DNA from 2 places in the Kluyvera sp. 1366 genome. Region 1 is predicted to be linked to the other one. Evidence: riboswitches for the same ligand, from Rfam matches in the RefSeq annotation. Region 1 holds a riboswitch; the other holds the start of a gene.
The links. A riboswitch is a leader RNA that binds a small molecule or an ion and turns the genes downstream of it on or off. The one in region 1 is predicted to bind thiamine pyrophosphate.
Positions count from the first base shown of each region.

Region 1 (5,496 bases):
ATCCGCACGGCAGGTGATCGGATTGGAGAAACGCGGGCCTTCGCCGGTCTCAAAGTAGAGCCCAAGTCCCATCGCATCCGGAATGGTGAGGATATCGCTGAAGAGAATTGCCGCATCCAGCGCATAGCGACGCAGCGGTTGCAGCGTGACTTCACACGCCAGCTCAGCATTCTTACACAGCGACATAAAATCACCGGCTTCAGCGCGCGTGGCTTTGTACTCCGGCAAATAACGCCCGGCTTGTCGCATCATCCATACCGGTGTGACATCTACCGGCTGACGTAACAGGGCGCGCAGATAACGATCGTTCTTCAGTTCACTCATAATGGGCTCTCTCATGCTAAGGCCAGCAGTGTAGCATTTTCACGCCGCGCTGGCGCGGCACAGGGCAACGGTATCTTCAATCAGGCGACGCGCCACCGTGCCGGGCGGCGGCAACAGCGGCAGATCGTCGTAGCGATACCAGCCGGCATCCAGCAGCTCTTTGCCGTCGTGTTGCAGATCGCCGCCGTCATATTCCGCCATATACGCCATCATCAGAGAGTGCGGGAACGGCCACGGCTGCGAGGTAACGTAACGCACGTTTTTCACCCGCACGTTGCTCTCCTCCATCACTTCCCGCGCCACCGCTTGTTCTAAGGTTTCGCCCACTTCGACAAAGCCCGCCAGCACGGTGTAGATATTGTTACGATGACGCGCATGATTGGCGAGCAGGATCTCATCGCCACGGCGGATAGCCACGATGATGCACGGCGCAATTTGCGGGTAATAACGCTCGCGGCAGTGATTGCACAAGCAGGCAAATTCGCGTTTGCTGATGTGCATCTCATGGCCGCAATAGCCGCACCAGCGATGCGAGCGGTAAAACTCCGCCAGCTGCACGCCACGTCCGGCGATTTGGAACAGGCCGACATCCTCATCAATCAGTTGGCGCACGGAGCCCATGCTGTCCGGACGCGATTCACGTACCAGCCAGACATTCTCGCCCTGCCACTCGCCGATCAAAATCGCGTTGCTGCCGCTGAGGCCAAAATCGCTGGCTAAGCCATGCGGCAATTCGCCCTGCGGCAACCAAAGTTTTTGCTCATGGCTGACAACCCACCATCCAGCGTCTAAGCTTGAGATCTCACGTTGCATCTTAATCGTTGTCCTTAGCGTCAAATCGCACGCTGAAATCCTAATATTAAGTGTGTAATAAACAACTATAACCTACCTGGAGCCCCATATGCTTAACCAGTTAGATAACCTGACAGAGCGTGTAGGCGGCGGAAATGAATTGGTTGATTCATGGCTGCGCGCCCGTCGACAGCTGCTCGTCACTTACTACGAGCTTATTGGCATGAAGCCACAAAAAGATGCGTTATCCACGCTGGATGAACAGGCGCTGGACGCATTTTGTCACAACCTGGTGGATTACCTTTCCACCGGCCATTTCAGCGTGTATGAACACATCATTAGTGAGATGCAGGGTGATAGCCCCTTATTCGTCGCTGCGCAGATTTATCCGGCACTGGAGGCGAATACCGATCGCATCATGCAGCTCTACGATAGCCATCTGCAGCAAGCGATTAACGATGATAATTGCGTGGATTTTCAAACCGCGCTCTCCGAAGTCGGCGAGGTGCTGGAATCGCGCTTCACGCTGGAAGATAAGCTGGTGCAACTCGCCTGGGACAACCAGCTGGCGCTTCCGCCGGTTGCCAACGACAGCGCCATTGCCCGCCCGGCTTAGAACCCCGAAGATGTAAAAAACTTGTTATTCAAGAAAAGCCCTCTTATGCTAAATGGGCTTTTTTATTGTCTTCTTTAACGACAATCAAAAGGCAAATTTTGCGGTTTAAGCGTAGCGTGCGCAGCCAGTTTGCACTCGGACAGCGCGCAGGGACCGGAGCGTACACGTAGTACGTGACGGTCACGAGCACTGCCCAGGTGCAAAATGGCAAGCAAAGTAGCTTAAACCACAAAACACCAACTTGTCGGAGTGCCCTCTAGGGCTGAGACCGTTAATTCGGGATCCGCGGAACCTGATCAGGTTAGTACCTGCGAAGGGAACAAGAGTAGACATTATCAGCACGGTGCATGCTGGCGCCCGGCACCGTACCTGTTACTCCTTCCGAACTCTGGACAAGCAACTTCCAACCGTTACCGGAAACTTGCTATGTCTGCTAAAACTTCTCGTCGTGAACAACGCGCTCAGGCGCAAGAATTTATCGATTCCCTGCAGGGAACCGCTTTCCCCAACTCCAAACGTATCTGGATCACCGGCAGCCGCGCGGATATTCGCGTGCCGATGCGTGAGATACAGCTCAGTCCAACGCACATAGGCGGCAGCAAAGAGAATCCGCACTATGAGCCAAATGAAGCGGTGCCGGTTTACGACACCGCCGGGGCTTATGGCGATCCTCAAGCCACCATTAATGTGCATCAGGGACTCGACAGGCTGCGTGCCAATTGGATCGAAGAACGTGACGACAGCGAAACCATCCACCAGCTGAGTTCCCGTTACACGCAGCAGCGTCTGGCGGATGAAGGCCTGGACCATCTGCGTTTTGAGCAGCTGCCGCAACCGCGCCGTGCCAAAGCGGGTCGCCGGGTTACCCAGCTGCACTATGCGCGTCAGGGCATCATCACGCCGGAGATGGAGTTTATCGCGCTGCGTGAAAACATGGGCCGCGAGCGTATTCGCGGTGAAGTGCTGTTACAGCAGCATCCGGGTCACAGCTTTGGTGCCAATCTGCCAGAAAATATCACCGCGGAATTTGTCCGTCAGGAAGTCGCCAGCGGCCGCGCCATCATCCCTTCGAACATCAACCATCCCGAATCCGAACCGATGATTATCGGCCGCAACTTCCTGGTGAAAGTGAATGCCAACATTGGCAACTCTGCGGTGAGCTCATCTATTGAAGAGGAAGTGGAGAAGCTGGTGTGGTCAACGCGCTGGGGCGCAGACACTGTGATGGATCTCTCAACCGGCCGCTATATCCATGAAACGCGTGAGTGGATTTTGCGCAATAGTCCGGTGCCGATTGGTACGGTGCCGATTTATCAGGCGCTGGAGAAAGTGAACGGCATTGCAGAAGATCTCAACTGGGAGATTTTCCGCGACACGCTGCTGGAGCAGGCGGAACAAGGCGTTGACTACTTCACTATTCACGCTGGCGTGCTGCTGCGCTATGTGCCGATGACGGCCAAACGCCTGACCGGCATTGTGTCGCGCGGTGGCTCGATTATGGCGAAATGGTGCCTGTCGCATCACACCGAAAATTTCCTCTATCTGCACTTCCGCGAGATTTGTGAAATTTGTGCCGCCTACGATGTGGCGCTGTCACTGGGCGACGGCCTGCGTCCCGGCTCGATTCAGGATGCCAACGATGAGGCGCAATTTGCCGAACTGCATACGCTGGGCGAACTGACCAAAATCGCCTGGGAATACGATGTGCAGGTGATGATTGAAGGTCCGGGCCATGTGCCCATGCAGATGATTCGACGCAATATGACCGAACAGCTTGAGCATTGTCACGAAGCCCCGTTTTACACGCTTGGCCCGCTCACCACCGATATCGCGCCCGGCTATGACCATTTCACTTCCGGCATCGGCGCGGCCATGATTGGCTGGTTCGGCTGCGCCATGCTGTGTTACGTGACGCCGAAAGAGCACCTCGGTTTGCCGAACAAAGAGGATGTGAAGCAAGGGCTGATCACCTACAAGATCGCTGCGCACGCGGCGGATCTGGCAAAAGGTCATCCCGGTGCGCAGATCCGTGACAATGCGATGTCGAAAGCGCGTTTTGAATTCCGCTGGGAAGATCAGTTCAATCTGGCGCTCGATCCGCACACCGCACGCGCCTATCACGATGAAACCCTGCCGCAGGAATCAGGAAAATTAGCGCACTTCTGCTCGATGTGCGGCCCGAAATTCTGCTCGATGAAAATTACCCAGGAAGTGCGTGAGTTTGCCGCCCGCCAACAGGCTGAAGCCCAGCCGATTGAGATGGGTATGGCGCAAATGTCGAACGCCTTCCGCAATCGTGGCGGCGAGATCTATCACGCTGCCGATACCCTTAAAGAGGAAAATGTATGACCGACGCCTTTCCTGCCACAGCCTCAAAGCTGGGGCTGTATCCGGTTGTTGATAGCGTGGAATGGATCGCGCGCTTGCTGGAAGCCGGTGTGCGCACCATACAGCTGCGCATCAAAGATTGTGAAGATTACGAGGTGGAAGATGCGGTGCGCGAGGCGATTGCACTCGGCAAACAGTATCGCGCTCGCCTGTTTATCAATGATTACTGGCGCTTAGCCATTAAATATCACGCTTATGGCGTGCACCTCGGCCAGGAAGATCTCGATGTAGCCGATCTGGCGGCCATTCGCGAGGCGGGATTGCGCCTGGGTTTATCGACGCATGACGATGCCGAGTTAGATCGGGCTCTGGCGCTGCGCCCTTCTTACATTGCGCTTGGCCACATCTATCCTACGCAAACCAAAGACATGCCTTCTGCGCCGCAAGGCGTGGTGGAATTGAAACGCCACCTGGCGCGTTTGCACAATGTGCCAACCGTGGCGATTGGCGGTATTTCACTGGCGCGCGTGCCGGAAGTGCTGGCTACCGGCGTGGGCAGCATTGCGGTGGTGAGCGCGATTACCCAGGCCGCCGACTGGCGCGCAGCAACGCAGCAGTTACTGTCACTGGTGGAAAATGGAATCGAACCCGCAGAAGCAGTGTAATGCGCGATAAGTAAGGATGAAACGCTGGAATCTGCCGCGCAGCAGCGTGATGTAGGGGCTGGCGTCATTTCCTGACAAGACTAAAGTGTGCCTGCCCGCTGTCGCTTGCAGCGGGCCAGGGCTGGTCTCAACCTCTCCCAGCCCTGCCTTTCTTCACGTGATCAGGGAGGAGGTATGCACGGATCCATGACTACAAGCCAGCATGGCACGTTCTACCGCTGCGCCGAGTTGAGCTATCGCCTGCTCTGTGTGCTCATTCATTGGCAAACCATAATTCAGGCGCAAGCAGTTGCGATACTTACCCGAGGCCGAAAACAGCGAGCCTACGGCAACCTGCATGTTCAGCTCACGCAATTCGGTATTGAGCCTGACCGCGTCAAATGCCTCTGGCAATTCAATCCACATCAGGAAACTGCCCTGCGGACGCGACACACAAATCCCACACGGAAAGTAGTGGCGTACCCAGCAGCTAAAGGTTTCATAATTGCGTTGATATACCTGACGCATGCGCCGCAAATGCGGCAGATAATGACCAAGACGAATAAACTCGGCGACCGCATGTTGCGGCTGTGTGGCCGTCGATCCGGTGCTGATATATTTCATATGCAGCACGCGATCGCGATAGCGCCCCGGCGCCACCCAACCGACACGCAGCCCCGGCGCCAGCGTCTTGGAGAAGGAACTGCACAGCAATACCCGTCCATCGTGATCCAACGACTTAAGGGTAACCGGACGCGGATACTCCCACGCCAGCTCGCCGTACACATCGTC
Region 1 is NZ_JBTRDW010000017.1:19,746-25,241, reverse strand. It holds gene hemE (uroporphyrinogen decarboxylase) at 1-324, opposite strand, end outside; gene nudC (NAD(+) diphosphatase) at 364-1,137, opposite strand; gene rsd (sigma D regulator) at 1,226-1,732, shown strand; TPP riboswitch at 1,968-2,068, shown strand; gene thiC (phosphomethylpyrimidine synthase ThiC) at 2,159-4,081, shown strand; gene thiE (thiamine phosphate synthase) at 4,078-4,725, shown strand; gene ACVLVH_RS23635 (aminotransferase-like domain-containing protein) at 4,879-5,496, opposite strand, start outside.

Region 2 (5,496 bases), on a different contig from region 1:
TCCGCCAGGGCAAACATATCCTGCGCGTGCTCTATTATCGCCCGCTGCCCAATTTGCTGCCCGGTTCGCCGCTGCGCCGCTCGGAAACCCATCTGGCACGACAAATTTTCAACGGCCTGATGCGCATAAATGAGGAAAAGGGGGAAATCGAACCCGATATCGCCCATCACTGGCAGCAAACCTCGCCGCTGCAGTGGCGTTTCTTCCTGCGCCCGGCGATTCGTTTTCATCATGGCCGTGAACTGGAAATGGCGGATGTGATTGCTTCGCTGGAGCGCGTGCGCAGCCAGCCGCTGTTTTCTCACATCAGTAAACTGGATTCGCCCGCGCCCTGGACGCTGGATATCCATCTGAGCCAGCCGGACGATTGGTTGCCGTGGCTGCTGGCCAGCGTCAGCGCGATGATCCTGCCGCGCGAATGGCCCACGTTACGCCAGTTTGCCCGCCAGCCGCTTGGCACCGGTCCGTACAGCGTGGTGCGCAATCAGCAAACGCAGCTGAAGATCGCCGCCTTTGATGATTACTTTGGCTATCGCGCGCTGATTGACGATGTGTCGATTTGGGTGCTGCCGGAGATCAGCGACGAGCTGGTGTATGCCGGAGTCAAGTTGCAGGGCGAAACCGCCGATGAAAAATCGGAAGAGAGTCGTCTGGAAGAAGGCTGCTACTTCCTGCTGTACGATCAGCGCTCCGAGTTGGGTCGCGATGCGCATTTCCGCCGCTGGGTAAGCTATCTGTTTAATCCCATCGCCTTACTGAATCATGCTGGCGTCGGCTATCAGCGTTACTGGTTCCCGGCTTATGGCTTGCTGCCGCGCTGGCACCATCGCCGCGATCTCACCTCCGCCGATAAACCGGCAGGCTTAACTCAGCTGACGCTGAGCTGGTACAGCCATCACGTTGAGCATGAAGGTATTGCTAACGCGCTGCGACCGCTGCTGGCGCAGCAAGGTGTTGAGCTAATTACTCGTGTCGTGAGCTACGAAGCGTGGTTCGAGGGCGAAGGTGAAAGTGATATCTGGCTTGGCAGCGTCAACTTTACCCTGCCGCTGGAGTACGCGCTGTTCGCGCAACTATTCGAGTTGCCGTTGATGCATCACTGCATCCCGATTGACTGGCAAGCCGATGCCGCGCGCTGGCGGCAGAAAGCGTTACCGCTGGCGGAATGGAGCAAACAGCTGATCGACCGCGACTATCTGCATCCGCTGTTCCATCACTGGCTGCTACTGGAAGGGCAACGCAGTATGCGCGGCGTGCGGCTGAATACGCTCGGCTGGTTTGACTTCAAATCAGCCTGGTTTGCACCACCGGAGCTGTGATCCTTTCGCGCTGTCATATAAATGTCTAGAATGAGCCGTTCTCAACGGGGTGCCTTGATATCAGGGCTGAGAGAAACCCGTCGAACCTGATCCGGCTAATACCGGCGTAGGGATTTGAGATGCCTCACGCCTCAGATCCTTTGCGACTCAACATCTCTTCTCCTCAAGGAGCGCAAAGTGTTAAACAAAGTTCTGCCTATGTTGCTGCTGGTTACGGCTCCGGCTTTCGCTGCTAAACCGGTTCTGACCGTCTACACCTACGATTCGTTCTCTGCCGATTGGGGCCCCGGTCCGGCGGTAAAAAAAGCCTTTGAAGCGCAGTGCGACTGCGAATTGAAGTATGTGGCGCTGGAAGATGGTGTATCGCTGCTCAATCGCGTGCGCATGGAAGGCAAAAACAGCAAAGCCGATGTAGTGCTGGGGCTGGATAACAATCTGGTGCAGGCAGCGGAGAAAACCGGCTTGTTTGCCAACAGCAGCGTCGATACCCGCAGCCTAAAACTGCCGGATGGCTGGAACAATCAAACCTTTATCCCGTTCGATTATGGCTACTTCGCTTTCGTCTACGATAAAAACAAACTGAAGAACCCGCCGAAAAGCCTGAAAGAGCTGGTCGAAAGCCCGGAAAAATGGCGCGTGATTTATGAAGATCCGCGTACCAGCACGCCGGGTCTTGGCCTGCTGCTGTGGATGCAAAAAGTGTATGGCGATAACGCAGCTGATGCGTGGCAGAAGCTGGCGCAAAAAACCGTTACCGTCACTAAAGGCTGGAGCGAAGCTTACGGCCTGTTCCTGAAAGGCGAAGGCGATCTGGTGTTGAGCTACACCACGTCTCCGGCTTATCACATTATCGAAGAGAAGAAAGAGAACTACGCCGCAGCCGAATTCAGTGAAGGCCACTATTTACAGGTGGAAGTCGCCGCGCAGCTCGCCAGCAGTAAACAGCCCAAGCTGGCGCAGCAGTTCATGCAGTTTATGGTTTCTCCGGCCTTCCAGCAGACCATTCCCACCGGCAACTGGATGTATCCGGTGATCAAAAGCGATCTGCCAGCCGGTTATCAAGCGCTGCAGGTGCCCGCGAAGGCGTTGCAATTCACGTCAGCCGAAGTCGCCGACCATCGCGCCGCGTGGATCAGCGCATGGCAACGCGCCGTTAGCCGTTAATGCCCGGCTGGTTGATTCCCGGTAGCGCCATCGCGCTGTTGCTGTGCGCGGTGGCGCTGCTGGCGTTTGGTGCATTGGTGGTGGTCGCTCCGGCCACCGACTGGCGCGCGCTACTCGACGACAGCTATTTGCATCATGTGCTGCTGTTCTCGTTTGAGCAGGCGCTGCTGTCGGCGCTGCTGTCGGTGTTGCCCGCGATCCTGCTGGCGCGCGCGCTCTACCGCCGCCGTTTTCCGGGACGCAATCTGTTGCTACGTCTGTGCGCCATGACGCTGGTGCTGCCGGTGCTGGTGGCGGTGTTTGGCTTGCTCAGCGTGTACGGTCGCAGCGGCTGGCTGGCACAACTGTGCGCGACCATCGGCTTTGACTACCACTTTTCGCCGTATGGCCTGCAGGGCATTCTGCTGGCGCACGTCTTCTTTAACCTGCCGCTGGCGACGCGCCTGCTGTTACAGGCATTGGAGAGCATTCCCGGCGAGCAGCGGCAAGTCGCCGCCCAGCTTGGCCTGCGCGGCTGGAATCTGTTTCGCCTGCTGGAGTGGCCGTGGCTGCGCCGTCAGATTCTGCCGACGGCGGCGCTGATCTTTATGCTCTGTTTCGCCAGCTTCGCCACGGTGCTGGCGCTGGGCGGCGGACCACAAGCGACCACGCTGGAACTGGCGATCTATCAGGCGCTAAATTTCGATTACGATCCGGGCCGCGCGGCGCTGCTGGCGCTGTTACAGCTCGCTTGCTGTTTGCTGCTGGTAATGCTGAGCCAGCGCTTTAGCAAAGCCATTCCCACCGGCAGCCAGAGCATTCGCGGCTGGCGCGATCCGCAGGATTCATGGCAGGCGCGCATCAGCGATACGTTGCTGATTGGCCTGGCGCTGCTGCTGCTGTTACCGCCGCTGGCGGCAGTAATCGTCGATGGTTTGCGCGGCGGCGTTGCCGGTGCGCTGCAACAAGCGGCGCTGTGGCAAGCCACCTTTACCTCGCTGCGTATTGCCGTGGGCGCCGGCGTGCTCTGCGTGGTGCTGACCATGATGCTGCTGTGGAGCAGCCGCGAACTGCGGCAGCGCCAGAACAGAGTCGCCGCGCAGGCGATGGAGATGAGCGGCATGCTGATTCTGGCGATGCCGGGCATTGTACTGGCGAGCGGTTTCTTTCTGCTGTTCAACGCCACCGTGGGGTTGCCGCAGCGCGCCGATGGTTTGGTGATCTTTACTAACGCCCTGATCGCCATTCCTTATGCGATGAAAGTGCTGGAGAATCCGATGCGCGATATCAGCGCCCGTTACAGCCAGCTCTGCGCTTCACTCGGCATCTCCGGTTTCAACCGCTTGCGGCTGATTGAGCTGCGCGCGCTGAAACGCCCGATTGCTCAGGCGCTGGCGTTTGCCTGCGTGCTGTCGATTGGCGATTTCGGCGTGGTCGCGCTGTTTGGCAGCGCCGATTTCCGCACGCTGCCCTTCTATCTGTTCCAACAGATTGGCGCCTATCGCGGTGCGGACGGTGCCGTCACCGCACTCCTGCTGCTGCTGCTCTGCTTACTACTTTTTACTCTGATGGAAAAATTACCGGGTCGCCATGCTGACACTGAATAACCTTACTTACCTTTATCAGCATCTGCCGATGCGCTTCAGTTTTGCGGCGCAGGCGGGTGAACGTCTGGCGATCCTCGGTCCGAGCGGCGCGGGGAAAAGTACTTTACTGAGTCTGATTGGCGGCTTTTTGCCGATCAATCAAGGCGCGCTGGTGATGAACGGCGTAGATCATACCCACAGCGTGCCGTCGGCGCGCCCGGTTTCTATGCTGTTCCAGGAGAACAATCTGTTTCCGCATCTCACGGTGCAGCAAAACATGGCGTTGGGCTTACATCCGGGCCTGAAATTGACGCGCGAACAGCAGCAGCAAGTGGTGGATATCGCCGAGCAAACCGGCTTGCAGGCGATGCTCACGCGTTTGCCTGGTCAGCTTTCCGGTGGACAGCGTCAGCGCGTGGCATTGGCGCGCTGCCTGCTGCGCAATCAACCGATTTTGCTGCTGGATGAACCCTTCTCAGCGCTGGATCCGGCGCTGCGCAACGAGATGCTGCAGCTGGTACGTTCGGTATGCGAAAACCGCAACATCACCTTGTTGATGGTGTCGCACAGCCTGGAAGATGCTCAGCAGATTGCGCCGCGCAGTTTGGTGATTGTCGACGGGCGCATCTATTGGGATGGCAGTACAGAGAGTTTGGTGCGCGGTGAAAGTGCCGCGGCCGCCATCCTTGGCGTGACAGCGCGTTAAGCGAAGAAAACTTTCCACAGCAGGTGGCGGAAGATTGGCATCATCGGATGGAACTGGATTGCGATAAACGCGCCCAGGCCAATCGCCGCCATCAGCGGTGCCAGCCAGCGCAGACGCGATGCAGGCAGATACTTAGTCGCCCAATCCACCGTTTTACCGCTGCGCGACCAGCGCCACAGCAACCAGCCACCGACCCACAGCAGCAGCGCCACCAGCAACAGCAGCCATTTAAAACTGCCGCCCTGCGCGGCCTGCGGTACATCAATCGCCACGCCCGCCAGAATGCCCGGCATCAAATACGCGGGCGGCCAGAGGATGCAGCCAATCAGGTTAGGCGGCAGGAATTTGCGCACCGGCAACTCCAGCATGCCCGCTGCCAGCGGAATCAGCGGACGCGTCGGGCCGACAAATCGCCCCACCAGAATGGTGAACATGCTGTGTTGATGCAGCGCATGCTCGGTTTTATCCAGCAAACCCTTGTACTTTTTCAGATATTTCCAGCGATGCAGCGGCCCCTGAAACTTCCAGCCGATGCCGTAGGAAACCCAATCGCCGATTAAACAACCAACGAATCCGGCCGCCCACGCAGGGTAAAGACCAATTTGTCCGCTTCCTACCAGCGCCCCAAGGCTGGCCATTAATACCGTGCCCGGCAACAGCAATCCCACGAAGGCCAGCGACTCAAGAAAGGTCACCAGCGCCACAGCGATCAGCGCGTACTCCAGCGATTGCGAAAACAGGT
Region 2 is NZ_JBTRDW010000005.1:139,787-145,282, forward strand. It holds gene sgrR (HTH-type transcriptional regulator SgrR) at 1-1,319, shown strand, start outside; TPP riboswitch at 1,355-1,450, shown strand; gene thiB (thiamine ABC transporter substrate binding subunit) at 1,497-2,483, shown strand; gene thiP (thiamine/thiamine pyrophosphate ABC transporter permease ThiP) at 2,483-4,069, shown strand; gene thiQ (thiamine ABC transporter ATP-binding protein ThiQ) at 4,053-4,754, shown strand; gene ACVLVH_RS12515 (DedA family protein) at 4,751-5,496, opposite strand, start outside.
Region 2: it holds a riboswitch for thiamine pyrophosphate, as region 1 does, so the genes downstream of both, thiB (thiamine ABC transporter substrate binding subunit) here and thiC (phosphomethylpyrimidine synthase ThiC) in region 1, are expected to answer to the same signal.